3 regions of the Paenibacillus sp. cl6col genome follow, and region 3 is predicted to be linked to each of the others. Evidence: predicted binding sites of a transcription regulator. Region 3 holds the regulator's gene; each other region holds the start of a gene.
The links. The regulator Rex, encoded in region 3, represses fermentation and respiration genes when NADH is low (regulators of the CRP and FNR family bind a similar motif). The targets are predictions, from matches to a motif close to TTGTGAAATATTTCACAA.
Positions count from the first base shown of each region.

Region 1 (6,949 bases), on a different contig from region 3:
GGTTGTGTGCTCGTCATTTTCAATGATCTCAACTTCCGGAAGTGCCCCTGTTTCAGGTGCCTCATCCTCAATGATAACGGACTTGAAGCCCGATGGTGTTAAGCGAACGACATGATTGGTCATCGTAAGCGCGCTTTCTAAGGAAGGCACGGTCATGAAAATTGAAGCGCCTTCTTCGCACATAGTGTTGATCCATTGCCGAAGCAGGTAGCTGCTCTCCAAATCCATGTGGAATTCGGGATCCTCGATGACGATTAGTTCCGGACGATGAGCAGCGGCTCTCGCCAAGTGGAATCGGCGCTGCTCAGATAACGTACATTTGCCAAGCGGTGTATTCACGCACTCATGCAGACCGGTTAACTTCAATAGCTGCTCAAGTCGATCTTTATGGTAGGCTCCATACATCTTCATATAGAAGATAAGGGCATCCTTCGGTGTTAATCGCTCGTAGAGGGGATCGCCCTGCCGAATCCAGCCGATCTTGGAGGCGAGTGAGGCAGAGGAGAGTGGCACTCCACGCCAGGTTACACTGCCGGCAGAGGGCTTAGCTCGATTCATAAGCAGATCGATAATTAACTGTCCCGTAATATGGTTGCTTTGCACTGCAATGCATTGCCCGGGATGTATTTGTACGCTCAGCGCATCTAACAGTGTGGAATTGCCCTTCGTCACATATAACTTATCAATAATAAGTCCTTCCCCGTAGGGGGGTTCCTGCGCGTTCATACGCGAACCTCCAATCAGTATGCCCATTCATTGTTGTGAGATAGATCATATAGGTAAATGATATATCGAGAACCTAGATTTGGGTAGATATTAACCTGACTAATATGTACTTTCCTTGCTGGGGGGAGAGATAGAGTAAGACATTAAGCAAGGGGAGGTGTTGTTAATGTTCGGATTTCGACCATAATGTCATTTACCAATGTGAATAAAAATGATATTTATAAATAATTTACGAACATTGGGCGGGAATGATGTTGACTTGTTCGCTAAATTTCGATACAATAAGGTTGCTCCCACAGAAGTGGGTGGCAAGGATTGATTGGCCATTTTTTTGTTTATCCTGTTCGTATATCCCAGAGATAAGGTCTAGGGGTCTCTACCAGGAGCCGTAAATTCCTGACTACGAGTAGGTATGCTTTGGCATACCTGAACGTAACGGGATATTTTTTTTGCCCAAATAGGTGCAGGCTCATCGGATAGAAGAGAAATAGACCGAGACATCGTGAGCATCGAGGAGGAAACAATGAGTAAATATGATGTAATTGTTGTAGGAGCAGGTCCGGCCGGTATTTTCACTTGTTATGAATTATCTTTGAAGGCACCGCAATTGAAGGTTTTGCTTGTAGATAAGGGACATGATATTTATCGCCGCAACTGTCCGATTTTGGAGGAGAAGATTCAGAAGTGTCCTCCAGCGGCAGGGAAGAAGGACTTTGCTGGTTGTCTTCCAGCTTGTTCGATTACGAACGGCTTCGGTGGAGCAGGGGCATATAGTGATGGGAAATTTAACGTAACTACAGAGTTCGGGGGTTGGCTGACAGACTTCTTGCCAGCTTCGCAAGTACTGGACTTGATTAAATATGTAGATGCAATCAACTTGGAGCACGGAGCGACGACGGACATTACCGATCCAACGACAGAAACGGTTCGCCGTATTGAGCAGCTTGGATATTCTGCTGGCTTGAAGCTGCTTCGCGCACAAGTTCGACATCTGGGCACTGAGCAGAACTTGGAGATTTTGAAATCCATTTATGAATATTTGAAGACTCGTATCGATATGGCCTATAAGACCGAAGTAGCGGATCTGATTACAGAGAAGCAGGATGGACGCCATATTGTGAAGGGGATTGAACTGAAGAGCGGCGAGAAGCATGAAGCGGATCAAGTGGTCATCGTACCAGGACGTGACGGTTCTGCGTGGCTGACGGAGATATTGAAGAAGCGCCGCTTGAAAATGTACAACAACCAAGTGGACGTTGGGGTGCGTGTGGAGACATCGGATATCGTCATGCGCGAAATCAACGAGCACCTGTATGAAGGGAAATTCGTGTTCAACACGTCTGTCGGCACACAAGTGCGTACCTTCTGCAGCAATCCATCTGGCCATGTCGTGGTCGAGAATCACAGTGGGATCATGTGTGCCAACGGGCACTCCTACAAGGATCCGAAGCTTGGTTCTGCGAATACGAACTTTGCATTGCTTGTCTCGCACAAGTTCACGGAACCGTTCGACAAGCCAAATGAGTACGCTCGTGAAATCTGCAAGCGTGCAAATGATTTGTCCGGAGGCGGGATTATCGTTCAGAAGTACGGGGATATCATTCGCGGCCGCCGCTCCACGGAGAAGCGCATCCAAGAGGGCTTCTTGGAGCCTACCTTGAAAGAAGCTGTTGCTGGAGATTTGGGTCTTGTGCTTCCGTATAATACGATGAAGAGCCTTATCGAAATGGTTGAAGCGCTTGATCGCGTAACACCAGGCATCGCTTCTGAGCACACGTTATTCTATGGGGTTGAGGCGAAATTCTACTCCGCTCGTCCGAAGCTGGATACGACATTGGAATCCGAAATTGATGGCTTGTACTGCGGTGGAGATGGCGCGGGCATTACGCGTGGGCTCGCACAAGCGGGTGCTGCAGGTGTACACATTGCACGGAGCATTGTTGCAAAGCGCGGGGCATAATTTCACATTGCAGGTCAACAACATATACAGCTTATGGCCAGTGAGTCGATCGTGAGACTTACTGGCTTTTTTGCGTAGAGCGGTCATGTACGGGGTTATACGCAAAATGGACAATATTTGAAAGATACTTTGTGATAAAATGCACAACATCGGAATTGGGGCTCCGTTACAATGAATTTGCAACCTGTTCAGCTGACATTCCAACTGGAATTATTCGTATCTGAGTAGGTGCGGATGGGGTGTGGCCTTGGAAATGATGGGGCTTGCATCCAAATAAGCATAAGCAGGAGGTCATGTCGATGTCAGGTTATTTGAAGCCGCAGCAAATTGCGGAAGCGACAGTAGATACCGGAACGATTAAGGCGAAGAACCCATTGTCCGCCATGATGATTCTAGGATTCCTTGCCGGCGCATTTATTGCGCTTGGTTATCTCTTATATATACGTGTAACAGCTGGAGCACCTGCGGAATGGGGGAGCATCAATAGCCTAATTGGAGCGTCGCTGTTCCCGGTTGGTCTTATTCTGGTCTTGTTAGCAGGGGGTGAGCTGTTGACAGGGAATATGATGGCTGTACCACTTGCTCGGATGAAGGGACGCATATCTACGGTAGAGGTCATTCGCAATCTTGTCGTCATTACGATTGCCAACTTCTTAGGTGCGCTGTTCGTGGCATACTTCTTCGGTCACGTGGTTGGTTTGACTGGTTCCGGCGTTTATTTGCAGAAAACGGTAGATGTGGCTGCGCATAAGCTGGACGATAGTTTCATTCAAGCCTTTGTAAGTGGGATTGGCTGCAACTGGTTAGTTGCACTAGCGGTATGGCTTGCCTATGGAGCAAAGAGCTTCAGTGGGAAAATCATGGGGATATGGTTCCCAACGATGGCGTTCGTTGCGATTGGCTTCCAGCACGTTGTAGCGAATATGTTCGTAATTCCGGCTGCGATCTTTGAGGGTCATTTTAGCTGGGGACAATATTTGACGAACTTCGTGCCGGTATGGCTGGGCAATTTGGTTGGAGGCGTCGTGTTCGTTGCAGGGGCTTACTATATGGTATATTTGCGTTCGCAGCAAGAGCAGAAGCAGGCAGCTGCGGCAGGTGTCTCAAACACATCAACGAATGTGCAAGAAGTGGGCAATGCAAGCAAGGTGGCATCGTCAGGAAGTGCAAGTGCACCTGTCCATTAGAGGGTATTGGGATTAGAGCATGCCAAGTGATGTTGAAAAAGAAGATAGGTAAGGTCTAGTCCATCGAGGCTAGGCCTTTTTTGCGTCATCGATATGACGTTTTTTTCATAGGAATTCACGGGCTTGTCACTTACGCAGGGGATAGATGTGGTAAACTACGGGTGACAAATTTATTTCCGCATTTCGCATTCTATAAAAAGATACCGATACCTCGCTGTATCTGTAAGCGTATCCAACTAACTCGTGGGGAGGGATCTGGCTGTGAAGTTGCATTTTACGGGCAGTATCGAACATGTATTACCAGGGATTCTCGAATTGAAGTCATTATTGAAGGTGGAAGTGGGGACAGAAGGCACTACAGTTCGCGTAGAGCAGGGAGAGGGGTCGCTTCGTGCCGCATGGGATGGTGCAGAAGGCTTGATCCGCTATGAGTCGGATATTCATTTCTTCCGTGCACTGGGCTTGTTCGTTGAGCAGCTGCGCAAGGGGCAGCCATTCGATATTATAGAGCATCCGCAATTCACGTATAACGGAACGATGATTGATGCATCTCGGAACGCAGTTCCGAATGTACATATGATGAAGCAGACGCTGCGCTCAATGGCGTTAATGGGCTTGAACGGCGCAATGATATATACCGAAGATACGTATGAGGTTCCAGGTCGTCCGTATTTCGGCTACATGCGCGGACGCTATACCGCGGAGGAACTCTATGAGATTGACCAGTATGCCGCGTTGTTCGGAATTGAGGTAGTGGCATGCATTCAGACACTTGGTCACTTGGCGCAGGCGCTGAAGTGGGACTATGCGAATGAGATGAAGGATACAGAGGACGTCCTTCTTGTAGGAGAAGAGGAGACCTATCGATTCATTGAGGATATGATTGTAGCGTCAACGAAGCCGCTGCGTTCCAAGCGCATTCACATCGGGATGGATGAGGCGTTCGGGCTTGGTCTAGGCAAATATATGCACAAGCATGGCTTCCGAGAGCGATTCGATATTATGAACGAGCATTTGGCGCGCGTATTAGAGATTACGAGCAAACATGGCCTTACGCCGATGATGTGGAGTGATATGTACTTCCACCTGCTTATGAAAAACGGCGGCCACTACTATGATCTCGACATTAACTTCTCGAATGAAGTTGTTGATCAAATTCCGAAGGGCGTACAATTCGTCTACTGGGATTACTACCATGATGATCAAGGCTTCTACGAGGAATTTATCGAGAAGCATCGCCAACTGGGCTCTGATCCGGTATTCGCTGGAGGCGTCTGGGTATGGGGCGCGATGAGTCCGAACTACGGGAAGACGTGGCAGAATACGAATCCAGCGCTGCTTGCCTGCAAGTCGAAGGGCATTAAGGAAGTGTTCGCGACAGCATGGGGCGACAACGGGCAGGAGACGAATCATATGACAATTCTGCCAGGCTTGCAATTGTTCGCTGAGCACGGCTATACCGAAGGGGAAGTCGATGAAGCGAAGATGAAGGAACGCTTCCAGCTGTGCACCGGACAGAGCTTCGATGATTACTGGCAGCTCACTTACTTGGATGAGACACCGGGTGTAACGAAGAACAACATGCACGGTTCGAACGGTTCGAAGTTCCTGTTGTTCCAAGACACATTGATCGGGTTGTTTGATATCTATTTGACAGAAGAGCTGGAGTCGCAGCTGCCGAAGCATTACAGTGAGCTTGCTGAACGCCTCGTGGCTGCACGTGACAATACCGCAGGAGATCATGCGCTCGTGTTTGATATGTATGCGAAGTTGTCCAAGGCTGTTGGCGCAAAGTCGATGCTTGGCGTGCAGGTCACGCGCGCGTACCAGAATGGTGATAAGGATGAGCTTCGCCGCATTGCCGCTGATGTCATTCCGTCCGTTCGTCCGCTGGTCGATGAAGCGCGCAAGGCGCATCGTGCATTATGGATGGCGACAAGCAAGCCATTCGGCTGGGAAGTGCTCGACAGCCGCTATGGTACCGTGCTTGCACGGCTGCAGTCGGCGGAAGATCGGATTCTCGACTTCGTGGAAGGCCGCGTAGATCGCTTGGAGGAGCTTGATGCAGAACGTCTGCCATTCTACAGTGATGATCCAGTGGCAGGGGATCGCATCGCACATCAGCCGTTCTTCCATCGCATGGTGACGGGTACCGTGTTCTCGGCAATCTAATATCGTCAGGCAGCGAAGTCAATGGGATGTAAATACCTTATCGTGCTTGCAGGAGACATGTGCAAGGTTCGATGGCAAGCACGATGCTACTACAGCGAACTATGGTAATAGGCTGCTGTATACAGCAGCGAGGGGGCCCGGTCGGTTACGACCCGGGTTTTCTTGTTGTTGTGGTGCTAGGCATGATGGAGCTTCACCTTTTATACGATGTGAAATCGGATGATGGAAGATATCTGCTGCAAAGGAGATGCTAGATTGGCTATATACGCCCTCCTACTAGTTATTGCTTCAGCCTTCGCGCATGCAGCTTGGAATATGTTCGCGAAGCGGAGCATTCATAAGGAATCCTTTTTATTTTGCTTACATGGGTTGGCAACCGTCGTGTTCATGCCATTCTTTATCCATGATCTTGTGATCATGCACTGGACTTGGACGAATGGCTTGCTGCTTGTTGTGTCCTTACTGCTGCAAGGGATATACCTCTGGCTCGTATCCAAGGCCTATCAGATTGGGGATCTGTCCAAGGTATACCCGATGATGCGTGGAACGGCCGCACTCATTGTGCCAATTGTTAGTGTGGTGCTATACCAAGAGAGCCTGTCTCTTGTTGGCTGGCTCGGCTGGCTGCTCATTGTTGGAGGTTTGTTCGCACTTAGCGGCATGTTCTCCTCGAAGGAGCCGCGTGACAGGACATGGTGGCTTACCTTGGCAATTACGACGACGGTAGGATTGTGTACGGCCAGCTATACGCTGACGGATAAGATGGTGGTGCAGTTCTTCAGCCCCTTGGGTCTGATTCAAATTTCGAACTTAGGTGCACTCCTATTTTTAGCGCCTTCTGTCCTGAGAACGAAGCGGCTGCGCGAGGAATGGCGCATCAATTGGCGCACGATTGTACTTGGCT
Region 1 covers NZ_FNAZ01000013.1:77,011-83,959, forward strand. The annotation lists gene BLS15_RS25525 (LytTR family transcriptional regulator DNA-binding domain-containing protein) at 1-726, opposite strand, end outside; purine riboswitch at 1,051-1,149, shown strand; gene BLS15_RS25530 (NAD(P)/FAD-dependent oxidoreductase) at 1,250-2,686, shown strand; gene BLS15_RS25535 (formate/nitrite transporter family protein) at 2,986-3,873, shown strand; gene BLS15_RS25540 (beta-N-acetylhexosaminidase) at 4,135-6,045, shown strand; gene BLS15_RS25550 (DMT family transporter) at 6,301-6,949, shown strand, end outside.
Region 1: BLS15_RS25535 (formate/nitrite transporter family protein) is a predicted target of Rex. The motif match lies at 2,816-2,833, and genes of this name have one in related genera.

Region 2 (6,949 bases), on a different contig from region 3:
CGCGCGTTCCCGTCCACAGCTTCTCTGCCACGACCTGTATGCCAGGCAGCAATCGGATATGCGCATCGTCCATTGACAAGCCATTCGCTTCAGATACGTCATTCCACATGGAGAACATGCCGCCCTTCACGCGCGGATGGCCAAGTGGCAGCGATGTGTTCTCCCACTTGTTCGGCTCCCACTCATCGTACAGGAATTGCGAATTCAAGTAGTTTCCGTATAGGGTAGGCACAATGTACATGTATACATTCTGCGAGTTGATGACATCATAGCCGAGATCCACCGCCTGCTGTGGCGCACCGTATGGCTCATACCAGATGTCCATCGTTGCGTCATTGCTAATCGGCGTCGTTCCGGTATATTGGGTCAAGCCTCCCCACATGTGCGGGTGCTTGCCTTTGCTGTTAATATGCTTCACGAGTGTATCCATGTACCAACGGTAGCGCTCGATATCCGGACCCCAATATTCATCCGTGCCAATATGCACTTCTGGCCCGACGAATGTTGGGTCACTTCCATCTATATACTCATTGAATAAGTTCTTGATGAATTCCACGGTTTCCGGCTTAGAAATGTCCAAATGGGAATCGTCTCCAAGCGCCGGGTTGTAGGTCGTGAATGCGCGAGAATGTCCGGGTGTGTCGATTTCCGGGATGATATTAATGCCATAGTCCATGCCCATGAGCTGCAAATCCTTGAATTCTTGCTTCGTATAATGCCCACTGGCACTTGCAAGTCCAGGATACGTCGTGCTTTCTAAGCGGTATGCTGCACGTGTGCCATCTGCGAATGGCTCCCCGACGTCATCATTCAAGTGAATTTGGAACATGTTCATCTTGTACCATGACAACAGCTTCACATAATCGCGAAGGAAATCAACCGTGAAGAATTTGCGGGCTACGTCGATCATGAGTCCACGCTTCTCATACTTCGGATAATCCCTTGCTTCACCTCGTGGAATCGTCAAGTCCTTATTCTGCTTAATGATTTGGAGCGCTGTTCTCGTTCCGAAGAAAGCTCCCTTAGCTGAAGAAGAGGTAATGGATACATACTCCCCTACCTTGAATACGTTTCCTTCATCGCCAAGCCATGATAAAGAAGGATCAATCGACAGATACAAATCCCCAGATTTCGGCGTCCCAGAGACTACCGCAAGCTGGTATCCCGTCAGATCCAATACATCTGCGCTAGTCAGCTCTGCCGCCTTACGGAGCAAAGACTCATCCTTTGGATTGACTACAATTCGCGAAGATTTCTTTAACTGGAAATTGCCCGAATCCCCGTACCATTCGCACAGAGAAGGGATTACTTCCGGCTCGGAATTGCGATCCGATGTCTGCTTATGCAAGCCTGGAACGATTACGGGGATACTTCCTGACAGCAGCTTCCGGTCTGGATTATTCTGATCCTCCACCTGAATCATCAGATTCACCTTGGCGTCTACTAGTGGTGTACGGATGTTGCCTTCACGGTCGATGACAGGAACCCTGTCGCTACCAAATACACTGACGCTGTAGCCTTCCGGCACTCCTGCAGTGGACCAATCGAGCTTCGTCTGTCCGGCTTGCACCGTGAGCGCTGCCGTCACCTTGTCAATGACAGATTGCAAGTCATTCAATTGATACACCTCAAATTCAAAAAAGGAATAGCCATACAGTACTCCATCGACAGGAGCACGCTTCACACCTTGGAACTTCACATAACGAGCTTCGAGGGAAGGGAAATCAACCGTCTCCACACCGCCCTTACATTGGATGGAACCATCGTTGTCCTTCACATTCGTCCAATTCTGAGCGTCATCCGATACGAGGATCTTGTATGTATCGGCCGGCGTTTGCCAACGGATTACGACACGATCGAATGCTTTTTTCTCTCCGAGATCTACATAGAACCATTGATCATCTTCCTTCGCCGAAGACCATCTTGTATTCCCTTTTCCGTCTACAGCCAGCTCAGGCCCCAAATAATCTACTTCATTACCGGAGGAAAAGGCTGGCTTATGCAGAGCTAGATTCGTTCCGCTAAATGTAGCAGCCGCGAGGAGACGAGCAGCTTCCTCATTGGAGTCTCCAATCGGATTCGGAAGGATATTGCCGTCCTTGTCATACACGACATCTGTAACGCTCGGCGGAGTCCCATCACCCTTATCTGGTTTAGATAGGACTGAGCCTTCATCTTGATGCTCCACCTTTACATTCTCCTGCCCGTTTGGTTGAGCGTACGCCTTAGGCTGTACTACTGTAAGCGTCGAGGTCATAACAACCATCAAACTGAGCAGCATCGAAACCGCTTTCAAATACATAGATCTCTTCATTATTTCCCTCCATCTCATCTAGTTATCGGATAGCATAGTCCCTCCTTCTTCCTCCCTCCAATCTCATCTGCGCTCAATTTCGCAAACGCTTTCTTTTTCTTTCCTCTCTATCATATTACAAAAAAATGCAACTAGAAAGGAGGAACTTTCCAATTGCATTTCTTTTTTTGAATTTCTACTCCGGTATGAATCATTTTGCTCGCTGCTGTGATGCATGAATCGCTTGAGCAAATCGCGCTATTCCTAACCCAATTTCATCCTCATGCGGCCTTGCATACGTAAACCGGACATACCCAGGTTCTGAACCGTAGACCGTACCAGGATTATAGAGAACCCCTCGCTTTATGCTTTCCTCTAGCAATTTTGCATCAGGAATCGATGTTTTTACTTTGCACCATAAGTGCAGACCTCCTTGTGGAAGGGAATATGCCACCTCCCCTGGAAGTTCGCGCTGCAGCGCATCGATAAGCAAGTTCCGTTTCTTGAGGAGTTCCTGCCGCAGCCGTACCAAATGGCGGTCAAAATAAGTTTCCGACAGCAAACGTGCGGCGATCCGCTGTGGCAGCACACTCATTCCGAAGTCGATTTGCTGTCGTTCAGCAGCAAGCCGCGTGATAACAGACTGCGGGGCAACCATCCATCCGATCCGCAGGCCTGACGCTACAACTTTGGATAATGAGCCAATATAAATGACGGTATTGTTTGTATCAATCGATTTCAGTGTCGGCGGCGGATTGCCTGTGAAGGACGTCAAGCTGAACGGATCATCCTCTACAATGGGAATGCCTAGGTTGCCGCAAATCTCAAGCAATTGTTCCCGTCTAGAGGGGTCAAGCACACGGCCCGTTGGATTATGGTAATTCGGATTCACGAATATCATCCGTATGTTGTGCTCCCGATACAAGGACAATATCCCTTCCGGACATACCCCCTTCTCGTCTACAGGCAGCCGAAACAAGCGCAAGCCCGCCGAGTGAAACATAGGCAGAGAATAATAGTAGGAAGGATCCTCGATCGCGATCGCATCCCCAGGCTGAAGCAATCGGCGAGTTATTAAATAGAGCGATTGATGAGACCCTGATGTAACGAGAATCGATGATGCTGTCGTTCGAATGCCGCGATATTGATGTAAAGAAGTGGACAGAACCTCCCGCAGCGGCACATAGCCCTGAGGATCGTCATAGCTCATGTCCTCATGCAGCAGATGCTCGCTCAGAAGCATCCTCATCTCTTCATTTGGCGACAAATCGGGTGACAGTTCTCCGCTGGCAAAGTCTATACAGTTGCTGTCCGAATCCAGTGCGGAACGAATCAATTCGGCGTATACCGGATCAGGCTGGACTAGCTTGCAGCTATCTAAATATTGATGCCAATCTGGCGTTTGTTGAGAGTCTGCCCCCCACTTCGACTTGCTTACTCGAGTACCACTACCGACCATGCTTTCAATAATGCCTGCAGCACGCAGCTCTTCATAGGCTTGAACGATAGTGCTTCGATTTACATGTATTTGCTCGGCAAATTTGCGTTCCGATGGAAGGACGCTTCCCGGAGAAAATTCACCGTTATAAATGCTGCGCTCGATATATGCGGCAATCTGCTGATATAGTGGTTGATTGCTGGAACGATCCGGTTGCCACATGGAAATACACCTCTTGCTTTCTTGGTCTGTGATTTTTATCACATATAAATAAGTATATCATTGCTCTTCGTGATCCCGTACTGACCCTTTTCATCGAAACGTTGTCAACTCTGTGTCAGTCTCTTGAACATGGATGACCCCGCCCTGTTGAAATGGATGGCGACATCCCCTCCAGTCTGCTCTAAGATAATGCTGAACGTGAGAACTTCACTTGACTGGCTGCCAGTGCCATATGACAAGAGTATGTACGATGTGTGCAATGATGTGTGCTGCGATGTACGTACAGCCTCGTCAAGCTCATAACCTAACGCTTTTCTTAACGACTGAATCTTAACGAGTGTCACACTAACAGCACCACATAACGTGAAGACATTCACATTATTCGAATCTCACAGACCTTTTTCTTGTTGCACAACGATCACATTTTCATCACAAGGAGGCCTCTATGGATCAGGTCATTCTCGCGCGAATCCAATTCGCATCAACAACTTTATTCCACTACATCTTCGTCCCCATGACGATTGGACTGGCGTTTTTAATCGCCGTATTAGAGACGCTCTATGTCGTCAAGGGCAAGGAGATTTATAAGCAAGCTGCCTTGTTCTGGAGCAAATTATTTCTGATTAACTTCGCAGTTGGCGTCGTCACCGGCATTTTGCAGGAGTTTCAGTTCGGGATGAACTGGTCGAATTATTCCCGCTTCGTCGGTGATGTGTTCGGGCCATCGCTTGCCATCGAAGGTCTGCTCGCCTTCTTTATGGAATCCACCTTCATCGGCTTATGGGTGTTCGGCTGGGAGCGCTTATCGAAGCGCGTTCATCTCGCTTGCATCTGGATCGTCTCGATCGGTACCGTGTTGTCCGCGTTCTGGATCTTGACCGCCAACTCGTTCATGCATGCGCCTGTCGGATATGAATTCAACAATGGACGGGCAGAGATGAGCGACTTCTTCGCACTTATTACGAATCCGCAATTGTGGCTGCAATTTCCGCATACGCTGTTCGCCGCATTCGCAACCGGCGCCTTCTTCATGTCAGGCGTCAGCGCTTGGAAACTGCTGCGTGGACACAATCCGGACATGTTCCGCCGTTCGTTCCGCGTCTCGATTACCGTTGCCTTGATTTCGTCCGTCATCGTTGCCTACATTGGGCATGCACAGGCGCAGCATCTGCTCACTTCTCAGCCGATGAAGATGGCAGCGGCCGAGGCGCTCTGGGATACGAGTGAGGATCCGGCACCGTTCACGTTATTTGCCACAATCGATACGGAAAAGAAAGAGAACTCTTTCAAAATCCAAGTTCCATATATGCTCAGTCTGCTATCGTACAACAAGCTTAGCGGCAGTGTAGAAGGGATGAATCAGATTCAAGCACGCTATGAACAGAAGTACGGGCCCGGCAATTATATTCCATCGGTCAAGATGACGTTCTGGAGCTTCCGCATGATGGTTGCCGCAGGAGGGCTCATGTGCCTTGTCGGCATTTACGGCCTGATATTATCCCGCAAGAAGAAGCTGGAGCAGCGCCCATGGTTCTTGAAGCTGATGGTTGGCATGATCGCCTTTCCGTTCCTCGCCAATTCGGCGGGATGGCTTATGGCCGAGATGGGTCGTCAGCCGTGGGTTGTGTTCGGAGTTATGCGTACAGAGGACGCCATATCGCCGACAGTTACGGCGGAAGAACTTCTCTTCTCGCTCATTGCGTTCACGACCATTTATGCGGTACTCGCCATTATCGACGCTGTTCTCTTCGTCAAGGTGATACGTAAAGATGAGCAGATGGAAGAACCGGGGGAAGAAGATATGAAGAATTACGATCCATTTGATAAGGAGGTAAGGCATGCTATCGCTAAATGAGTTATGGTTCATGCTCGTCGCCGTGCTGTTCGTCGGCTTCTTCTTCCTTGAAGGATTTGACTTCGGCGTAGGCATGGTCGCCAGGTTCCTCGGGAAGACGGATCATGAGCGCCGCATCATTATCAACACAATCGGTCCTTATTGGGATGCGAACGAGGTATGGTTAATTACGGCCGGGGGGGCTATGTTCGCTGCCTTTCCGGAATGGTATGCGACGATGTTCAGCGGTTTCTATATCCCGTTCGTCGTGCTGCTGCTGGCGCTTATCGCGCGCGGTGTCGCGTTCGAGTTCAGGGGCAAGATGGATTATGGCGCTTGGAGGAAAGCGTGGGATGCCGCGATTTTCATTGGTAGTCTGCTGCCTCCTTTCCTATTCGGTGTCGTATTCGCCAATATCATTCGCGGTGTGCCGATTGACGGGAACAAAGAAATGGTCGGGAGTGTGTTTGACCTGCTGAACGGATATTCCCTCGCTGGCGGTGTGGCCGTAGTCATGATATGCATTCTGCACGGACTCGTCTTCATTACGCTGCGAACCACCGGCAACCTGCGGGAGCGGGCACGGAAGGCAGCTCGCGATGTCAGCCCGGCAGTTGTCATCGTCCTGCTGCTGTTCGCCATGATGACATATGTCAGCACTGATATTTATACGGTTCATGGCAGAGGTTGGCTTATCCTGCCGCTGTTAGCTGGGGGCGTATTGCTCTTGGCCATGTCATTCATTAAGCGTGAGCGGGATGGACTGGCGTTCGCCATGACAGGGGCCGTTATCATTCTATCGGCCGTGAGCATGTTCATCGGCTTGTTCCCACGAGTGATGGTCAGCTCGATCAGCCCTGAGTTCAATCTGACGATTATGAATGCGGCTTCCGGCGCTTACTCGCTGAAGGTGATGACATATATCTCGCTGACGATTCTGCCGTTCGTGCTCGGATATCAAATTTGGAGCTACTACGTCTTCCGCAAGCGGATCGATGATAAGGAGCATCTGGAGTATTAATAGGATTCTCGAATCAATACGCAAAATAATGAGTATTTCACCAATTACTATAAGCTTGCTATGCTCGAACCGTTACCTGAAAAAGGAAGGGTTAGAGTGAACTCGCGAAAGCTTGGTACAAGCGGATTATCTGTGAGCGAG
Region 2 covers NZ_FNAZ01000001.1:50,991-57,939, forward strand. The annotation lists gene BLS15_RS00180 (discoidin domain-containing protein) at 1-2,314, opposite strand, end outside; gene BLS15_RS00185 (MocR-like pyridoxine biosynthesis transcription factor PdxR) at 2,505-3,953, opposite strand; gene BLS15_RS00190 (cytochrome ubiquinol oxidase subunit I) at 4,399-5,808, shown strand; gene cydB (cytochrome d ubiquinol oxidase subunit II) at 5,792-6,808, shown strand; partial or broken gene BLS15_RS00200 (aldo/keto reductase) at 6,905-6,949, shown strand, end outside.
Region 2: BLS15_RS00190 (cytochrome ubiquinol oxidase subunit I) is a predicted target of Rex. The motif match lies at 4,315-4,332, and genes of this name have one in related genera.

Region 3 (6,949 bases):
TGCGCTACCATGCAGGACGTATTGCTGCTCTGCTTCGCTGACAACGGAAGCCAGCGCACGGGAATCGTTGGAGCACCGAATGAAACTTAGCTGTGAGACACACAATGAACGTGAGCCGATAAGACAACGATACGCAACACTTGTGAAGGTGGGATGGAATCGTGCTGCAACATGTATTCGAGACCATGAATGAACTGTTGGATGAAGTGATTGCTCAATACCCGCATGCGAAGGGAAAGCAAAAACAGGAACTCGATCATCAAGTGTCGCTGCTTCGCTCCATGAGTGACCATATTGTGGAGGAATGGCTGCGCTTCGAAGAGCGTCTGTCATTGTTAAGGCCCAAAGCAGGCAAGGGAAGCTCAGTACCCGTACAGCCATGCCCAGTGAAGGAGAGCAAAATAGCTATTCCGGACTATGGGGATCCCTATCAGCGGGGTCAGGGGTATTATTTGCTCATGATGTATAAGGAAGCAGTTATGTTTTTGGAACAGGCGGCTAAGATTCAGCCAGAGAATATCGAGGTGCGCGCGTATTTGGCGATGTCGCACTTGCATTTAGGGAATTGTCAGGAAGCAGGACATCATTTTCAACTTATCATACCTTTGACTGACAACAACAGCATGAAGGCCATTGCCTGCAATGCGCTTGGCTGCATTCATGCGAAGCAGCATCAGTTTGCACAGGCAGAAGCATGCTTCCTGAAGGCGCATGAATGGGATCCGGCTCTGCCGGAACCGATTATGAATTTGAAGGTATGCCAGTCCAAAAGCGGTCATTTTGAACTCGGCGGCGAGCACATGATGCATATCCAATAACATGCATGTAATATCAATGATTCATGACATCGGAGGGGAACGACTGTGTGGAAAAAATACGCACAGATGTTTCCCTCTAGTCATTTCCAAACGCCTGAACATCTGTTATGCTAAGAACAGAAATTGTGAGAGGAAAGCTATTGAGATGAGATTTGCTGTTTTGGATTTTGAGACGACCGGCAGTCAGCCGAACGATGAAATAATTCAAATTGGTTTGGTTATTCTTGGCCATGATTTGAAGATAGAACGCGAATATCATACGCTTGTGCGGCCAACTGTTCCCATACCGGAATTTATATCGCAGCTCACTGGCATTACCGGGGAAGATGTGAAGGATGCTCCGGATATTGATGATGCCATGACGGGGCTTGTCCCTTTGCTAGGGGATGTCGTACTGGTCGGCCATAATGTGGCCTTCGATTATCAATTCCTATGCAGGGCGCTGGAACAGACAGGATATTTGCCGTTCACAGGTCGTATATTAGATACAATTGAACTGCTTCGCATCCTCTTTCCATCGCTGCCTTCCTTCCAGCTTGGTTCTGTGTCACATGAGATGGGGATTGTTCATGATCGCCCGCACCAAGCAGACAGTGATGCGAGGGCGACAGCAGATATATTTATTCGCTGCTTAGAAGCGATTGACCAGCTTCCGTTATTGACGCTACAGCGCGTCGTTGATGTGTTTGGCGATCAAGAGGAGCGGGATTTGAAATGGCTGCTTGCAGAGAAGCTTCAGGAGCGTGAGGTGTCTGATTGGACAGAAGAAGAAGGGTATTATCCGTTCCGCCAATTGACGTTGAAGCAAACGGATTGGACAGAGACGGAGGCGCCGCGTGATTCTTCAGCAGAGAACCCACTTAAGGGAGTGACCTTCGCTCAGTTCCTAGATCAGGTTAAGACGAATCTGGCAAGCCGTTTGGATAATTATGAGCCGCGCGAATCGCAGGAGCAGATGTTCAATGAAGTGATGGAGTGCTTCGAACAAGAGCATCACCTGCTAATCGAAGCAGGTACTGGTACCGGCAAGTCGCTTGGGTACTTACTGCCATCCATATATCAGAGTGTTTCTCAAGAGAGCAAAGTGATTGTTAGCACACACACAATCAATCTGCAAGAACAACTGAGACAGCGTGATTTGCCGCTCTTGGAGAAGATTGTGCCGGTTCCATTTAAGGCATCCGTATTAAAAGGCCGCAGTCACTATTTGTGTTTGAGAAAATTTGAACATAAAATAAGTAATAGAGAGTATGTACATGCACGCGATGATAGTTTGACAGCTGCCCAAATGTTGGTGTGGCTCAGTCAGACGGAGCATGGAGATGACGAAGAACTGCATTTCGTTCATAAGGGTGCAGACTTCTGGGATACCGTTGCCAGTGATAGTGATTCCTGTCTGAATCGCGCATGTCCTTGGTTCCGTCGGTGCTTCTACCACCGGGCGAAGAATGATGCGAATTTATCGGACATTATTATAACGAATCATTCCCTATTGTTTACGGACGTGATTGCGGAGCATCGTTTGCTCCCCGCATACGAGCAGCTTGTCGTAGACGAAGCACATCACTTCGAAGAAACGGCAGGCAAACATTTAGGCATTCACTTGCAATATTTTTCACTCATTCATCCGCTGACCCAATTGTTCAAAGACAGCAAGAATGGTGCGCTTGTATTGCTGCAGCTGCGTCTTCGCTTGTCAGGCAATGAAAAAGCGCTCGTATGGGCTGAAGGGATCGAGAAGCTGTTAACACAGCTTGTCGATGTTAAGGATCAATGGGATCGGCTGCATGAGCTACTCTATCAAATGCTTCCTTCCATGAATGAAGCGGGGCAGGCGGAAGGCGGGCAAGCTGTTCTCCGGCTGCCATCTGGCAATCGTCCTGATGGATGGAGCTCCGTATCGGAGCTCGAAGGCGATATTCACACGCGTTTAAGTGATATTGTTCGTTCGGGGGAGAAGCTCGTCAATGAATGGAAGGATTATGATGATGATGAAGTGCAGGGCGTCACGGCTGATGTGACAGGTTTATTCAAGGACATAGGGCAGCTTCGCGATGAATTCCGTGAATTTATGCAAGGCAAGGATGCGGATACCGTCTACTGGATGGAAGGCAATCTCCAATACAAGCATAAATCAATGCAAATGTATGCGGTCCCTGTCGATGTAAGCGAAGCGCTGAAGCGATACTTCTTCGAGCCGAAGAAGAGCGTAATCTTAACTTCGGCTACATTGTCCGTTGATAAATCATTCCAATTCGTAGCTGAACAGCTTGGCTTGAAGGATGCGCAGCGGGATGGCCGTCTAAATACGGTCATACTTCCGTCGCCGTTCAACTACCGGGAACAAGCACTTGTTGTCATCCCGCGTGACTTCCCTAGTGTGAAGGGAGCATCAGATGCCAAGTTTAACTCGACGCTGATGCAGTCCTTGGCTGATGTAGCCAAGGTAACAGAAGGACGTATGCTTGTCTTATTCACGTCATACCGCATGCTGCGGGATGTGTATGAACCGCTGAAGGAGGCGCTTAGCCTGCATGGCATTCAAGTGCTGGGACAAGGGATTGACAGCGGCAACCGAAGCAAGCTGACACGCCGATTCCGAGATCAGCCGAATTCAGTCCTGCTAGGAACGAGCAGCTTCTGGGAAGGCGTTGATATTCCAGGAGATGCGTTGACATGTCTTGCGATTGTACGGCTGCCATTCCAGCCACCGAATCATCCACTCGTGGAAGCGAAGTGCGATCGGCTGAAGCGGATGAATCAGAATCCATTCCGCAAATATTCCGTCCCACAGGCTGTAATTCGCTTCAAGCAAGGATTCGGCCGCCTTGTGCGTACGACGCAGGATAAGGGAATTGTCATCATTTATGACACTCGTGTAATAGAGACAAGCTACGGCAAACATTTTCTTTACTCGCTGCCTGGCCCAAAAATGGAGCATATGGCAACAGAACAACTTGTACCACGTATTGATACGTGGCTAGACCATAATCAAAGAGGCATTGGAGAGCGATGAGAGGGGCTTGTTAGAATGAAAGCACTAAAGATATCAGAAGCTGTCGTTCGGCGATTACCCGTGTATTTACGCCATCTATTGGAATTGAAGCAGCGAGAAGTGCTCACAGTTTCTTCTCAAGATTTGGGACAGAAGCTGAACTTGAATCCTGCGCAAATTCGGAAGGATCTAGCGTATTTCGGCGACTTCGGCCGCAAGGGCATTGGGTATGATGTATCGTATTTGATTCAACAAATCAGACATATTTTGAAACTGGATCAAGTTATCCATGTTGGATTGGTCGGTGCAGGTAAATTAGGTCACGCACTCTGTAACTACACCGTATACTTGAAAGATAATATGAAGATCGTTGCAGTGTTCGATGCACAGGAATCCAAAATCAATACCGAGATAAATAACCTGAAAGTTCAGCCGATGTCTGACCTAATTACGACGGTACGCGAGAAGCAAATCCGTATCGGGATTATCACGGTTCCTGCTACAGAAGCTCAGTATGTAGCTGATCAATTTGTAGAGGCGGGAGTAGAAGCGATCTTGAACTTTGCGCCTGTCATTTTGAGGGTTCCTTCGAATATCCGTGTGCATACTGCCGATTTTACAACGGATTTGTTCAGTTTGGCCTATTATTTATCTGATAATGGAAAGGAAGTACCCGCCGAATGACACACCGAATCATTATTAAAAATGGCATGTTCGCCGATTTGTCTCCAACTGCGAAGCAGTCCTCATTCCATGGGTTCATGGTTGTTGAGAATGATCGCATCGTTCATATTGGATCGGAGCTGCCTGAGCAATATGCAGCAGCTGATGCTGAAATCATCGATGGCAAAGGTCTATTTTTCATTCCAGGCCTTGTTAATACACACGGGCATGCTGCAATGTCTCTGCTTCGTGGGTATGGGGATGACTTGGCGCTTCAGACATGGCTGCAGGAGAAAATGTGGCCAATGGAAGGCAAGTTCACGGCCAATGATGTCTATTGGGGAACAGCTCTGTCTGTGATCGAAATGCTGAAGGGCGGTACAACAACCTTCGTAGATATGTATGACTACATGGACGAAGTAGCGAAGGTATGTGAGCAATCCGGTATCCGTGCATCGCTTATGCGCGGTGCGATTGGCTTATGCCCAGAGGATGTACAGCGCGAGAAGCTGAATGAGGCGATTCAATTCGCGAAGGATTGGAATGGGAAGGCAGATGGCCGCATTCGTACGATTATGGCGCCGCATGCTCCGTATACTTGTCCTCCAGCCTTTATTGAGAGCTTCGTACAGGCTGCTCATGATCTGGATTTGCCATTGCACACGCATATGTCAGAGACAAAGGCAGAAGTTGAACAGAATGTGAAGGATTATGGACTGCGTCCGGTTGCGCATTTGGAGAAGCTCGGATTCTTCTCCCGTCCTTCCTTCGTTGCGCATGCTGTTCATTTGACGGACGAAGAGATTGAGACGCTTGCGAAGTATCAAGTTGCGGTGTCCCACAATCCAGGAAGCAACCTTAAGCTGGCGAGCGGTGTCGCTCGTGTTCCTGAGATGCTGCGTGCGGGTGTTGTTGTATCCTTGGGTACGGATGGTGCAGCAAGCAACAACAATCTGGATATGTTCGAAGAAATTCGCCTTACGGCCTTGATTCATAAAGGGGTGTCCGGCGATCCAACTGCGGTTCCTGCTGCAGAGGCGCTGCGCATGGGTACGATCTATGGCGCGCAGACCATTCGTCTTGACGATATTGGAGCGCTTGAAGTAGGCATGAAGGCTGACTTCGTTGCGGTAGATATTGATCAGCCTCATTTCCTGCCACATACCGACTTGGTATCCCACATGGTATATTCAGCGTCTGCGAAAGATGTCAAGCATGTATGGGTTGACGGCAAGCAGGTTGTGAAGAATGGGGAATGTTTGACGATGGATGAAGAACGAATCCTTCGCGAGGCGCAGCAATGCTTTGATGGCTTGCTGGCAAGATAGGCAGGAGGAGAATTCATGCAGAGAAGACGCGTACGCCGGAGGTCGCATTGGAAGTGGTTGATTCCGGTACTCGTTCTCTTATTTCTAGTCGGATTGTTCTTCGCCACTTATCAGTATGTGCAATACATCAATAAGGACGAACGGGTCAAGGAAGCGGAAATAATAAAGCGGGCGAATGAAGCAGTGAAGCTCGTAAATGTGACAGAAGTGGAGAAGGGTGTATGGGATCAAGTCGTATACATGGTGCGGGGAACTGACGAACATGGTAAGGAGCAGACCGTGTGGGTACTCCCTGATAAGGTAACTCCTATGGCGGAATCAACCTCTAAAGAGACGATTCAAGCCCAGATAGAAGCCCAATATCCGGATGCGGATGTAATCCGCATTACGCCAGCATTTAAGGATGATCAATATGTATGGCAGGCATTGGTCAAACGCAAGGATGAACAAGGGGTTGTTCATTACTTCTATCATTTCTATTCATTTGCGAATGGTTCCTCAATAGGGGATGTCTATACGCTGCCTAATAAATAACGTATTCAATGTTAGCCAATAACGAGTAATAGGCGATTTTGCAGCGCTGCTGCTTTGCATATGACGTACATATTGTACGCTATGCGAAGCAGCAGCGCTTTTTGTATTGTAGCAGCTCCATTTCGATGGCAATCATGGTACACATTACATCCATAGTTGAAGTAACATATGTGATATACTCTTGATATATCAGAAAGAGATTACTAGGGGTATTGATATATATATTTGCAACAGGAGGTTTCAGCATGGCGAAAAAGATTCGAATCATGCCTACTTTGCTCATTATGGTCACGACAGCTGTTGCACTATTTGGAGGTTGGACACTGTATGAACGTAATTTCGTGAAGCAGCCTGTGGAACGAGTATTGAAGCAGCATGCTGAAATTACGCAGTATGATGTTCAATGGTATCCTGATGCGCTGCAAGTGAAGCTGAAGAGCAAGGATGGCACCAATATTAGCACCCTGATTGAAAGAGTGTCGGACGAGCTGCAACAGAATTCGAGCGGGAAAAAAGTACAATTGGAATACTTGAATGATGAGAGCACGCCGCTTATCGATAAGTTATGGTCACGTGCAATGTTCGACATTGCAGATGCAATGGTACATCAG
Region 3 covers NZ_FNAZ01000002.1:339,451-346,399, forward strand. The annotation lists gene BLS15_RS05735 (tetratricopeptide repeat protein) at 162-818, shown strand; gene dinG (ATP-dependent DNA helicase DinG) at 964-3,834, shown strand; gene BLS15_RS05745 (redox-sensing transcriptional repressor Rex) at 3,850-4,497, shown strand; gene BLS15_RS05750 (amidohydrolase) at 4,494-5,804, shown strand; gene BLS15_RS05755 (hypothetical protein) at 5,820-6,338, shown strand; gene BLS15_RS05760 (quinolinate synthase) at 6,584-6,949, shown strand, end outside.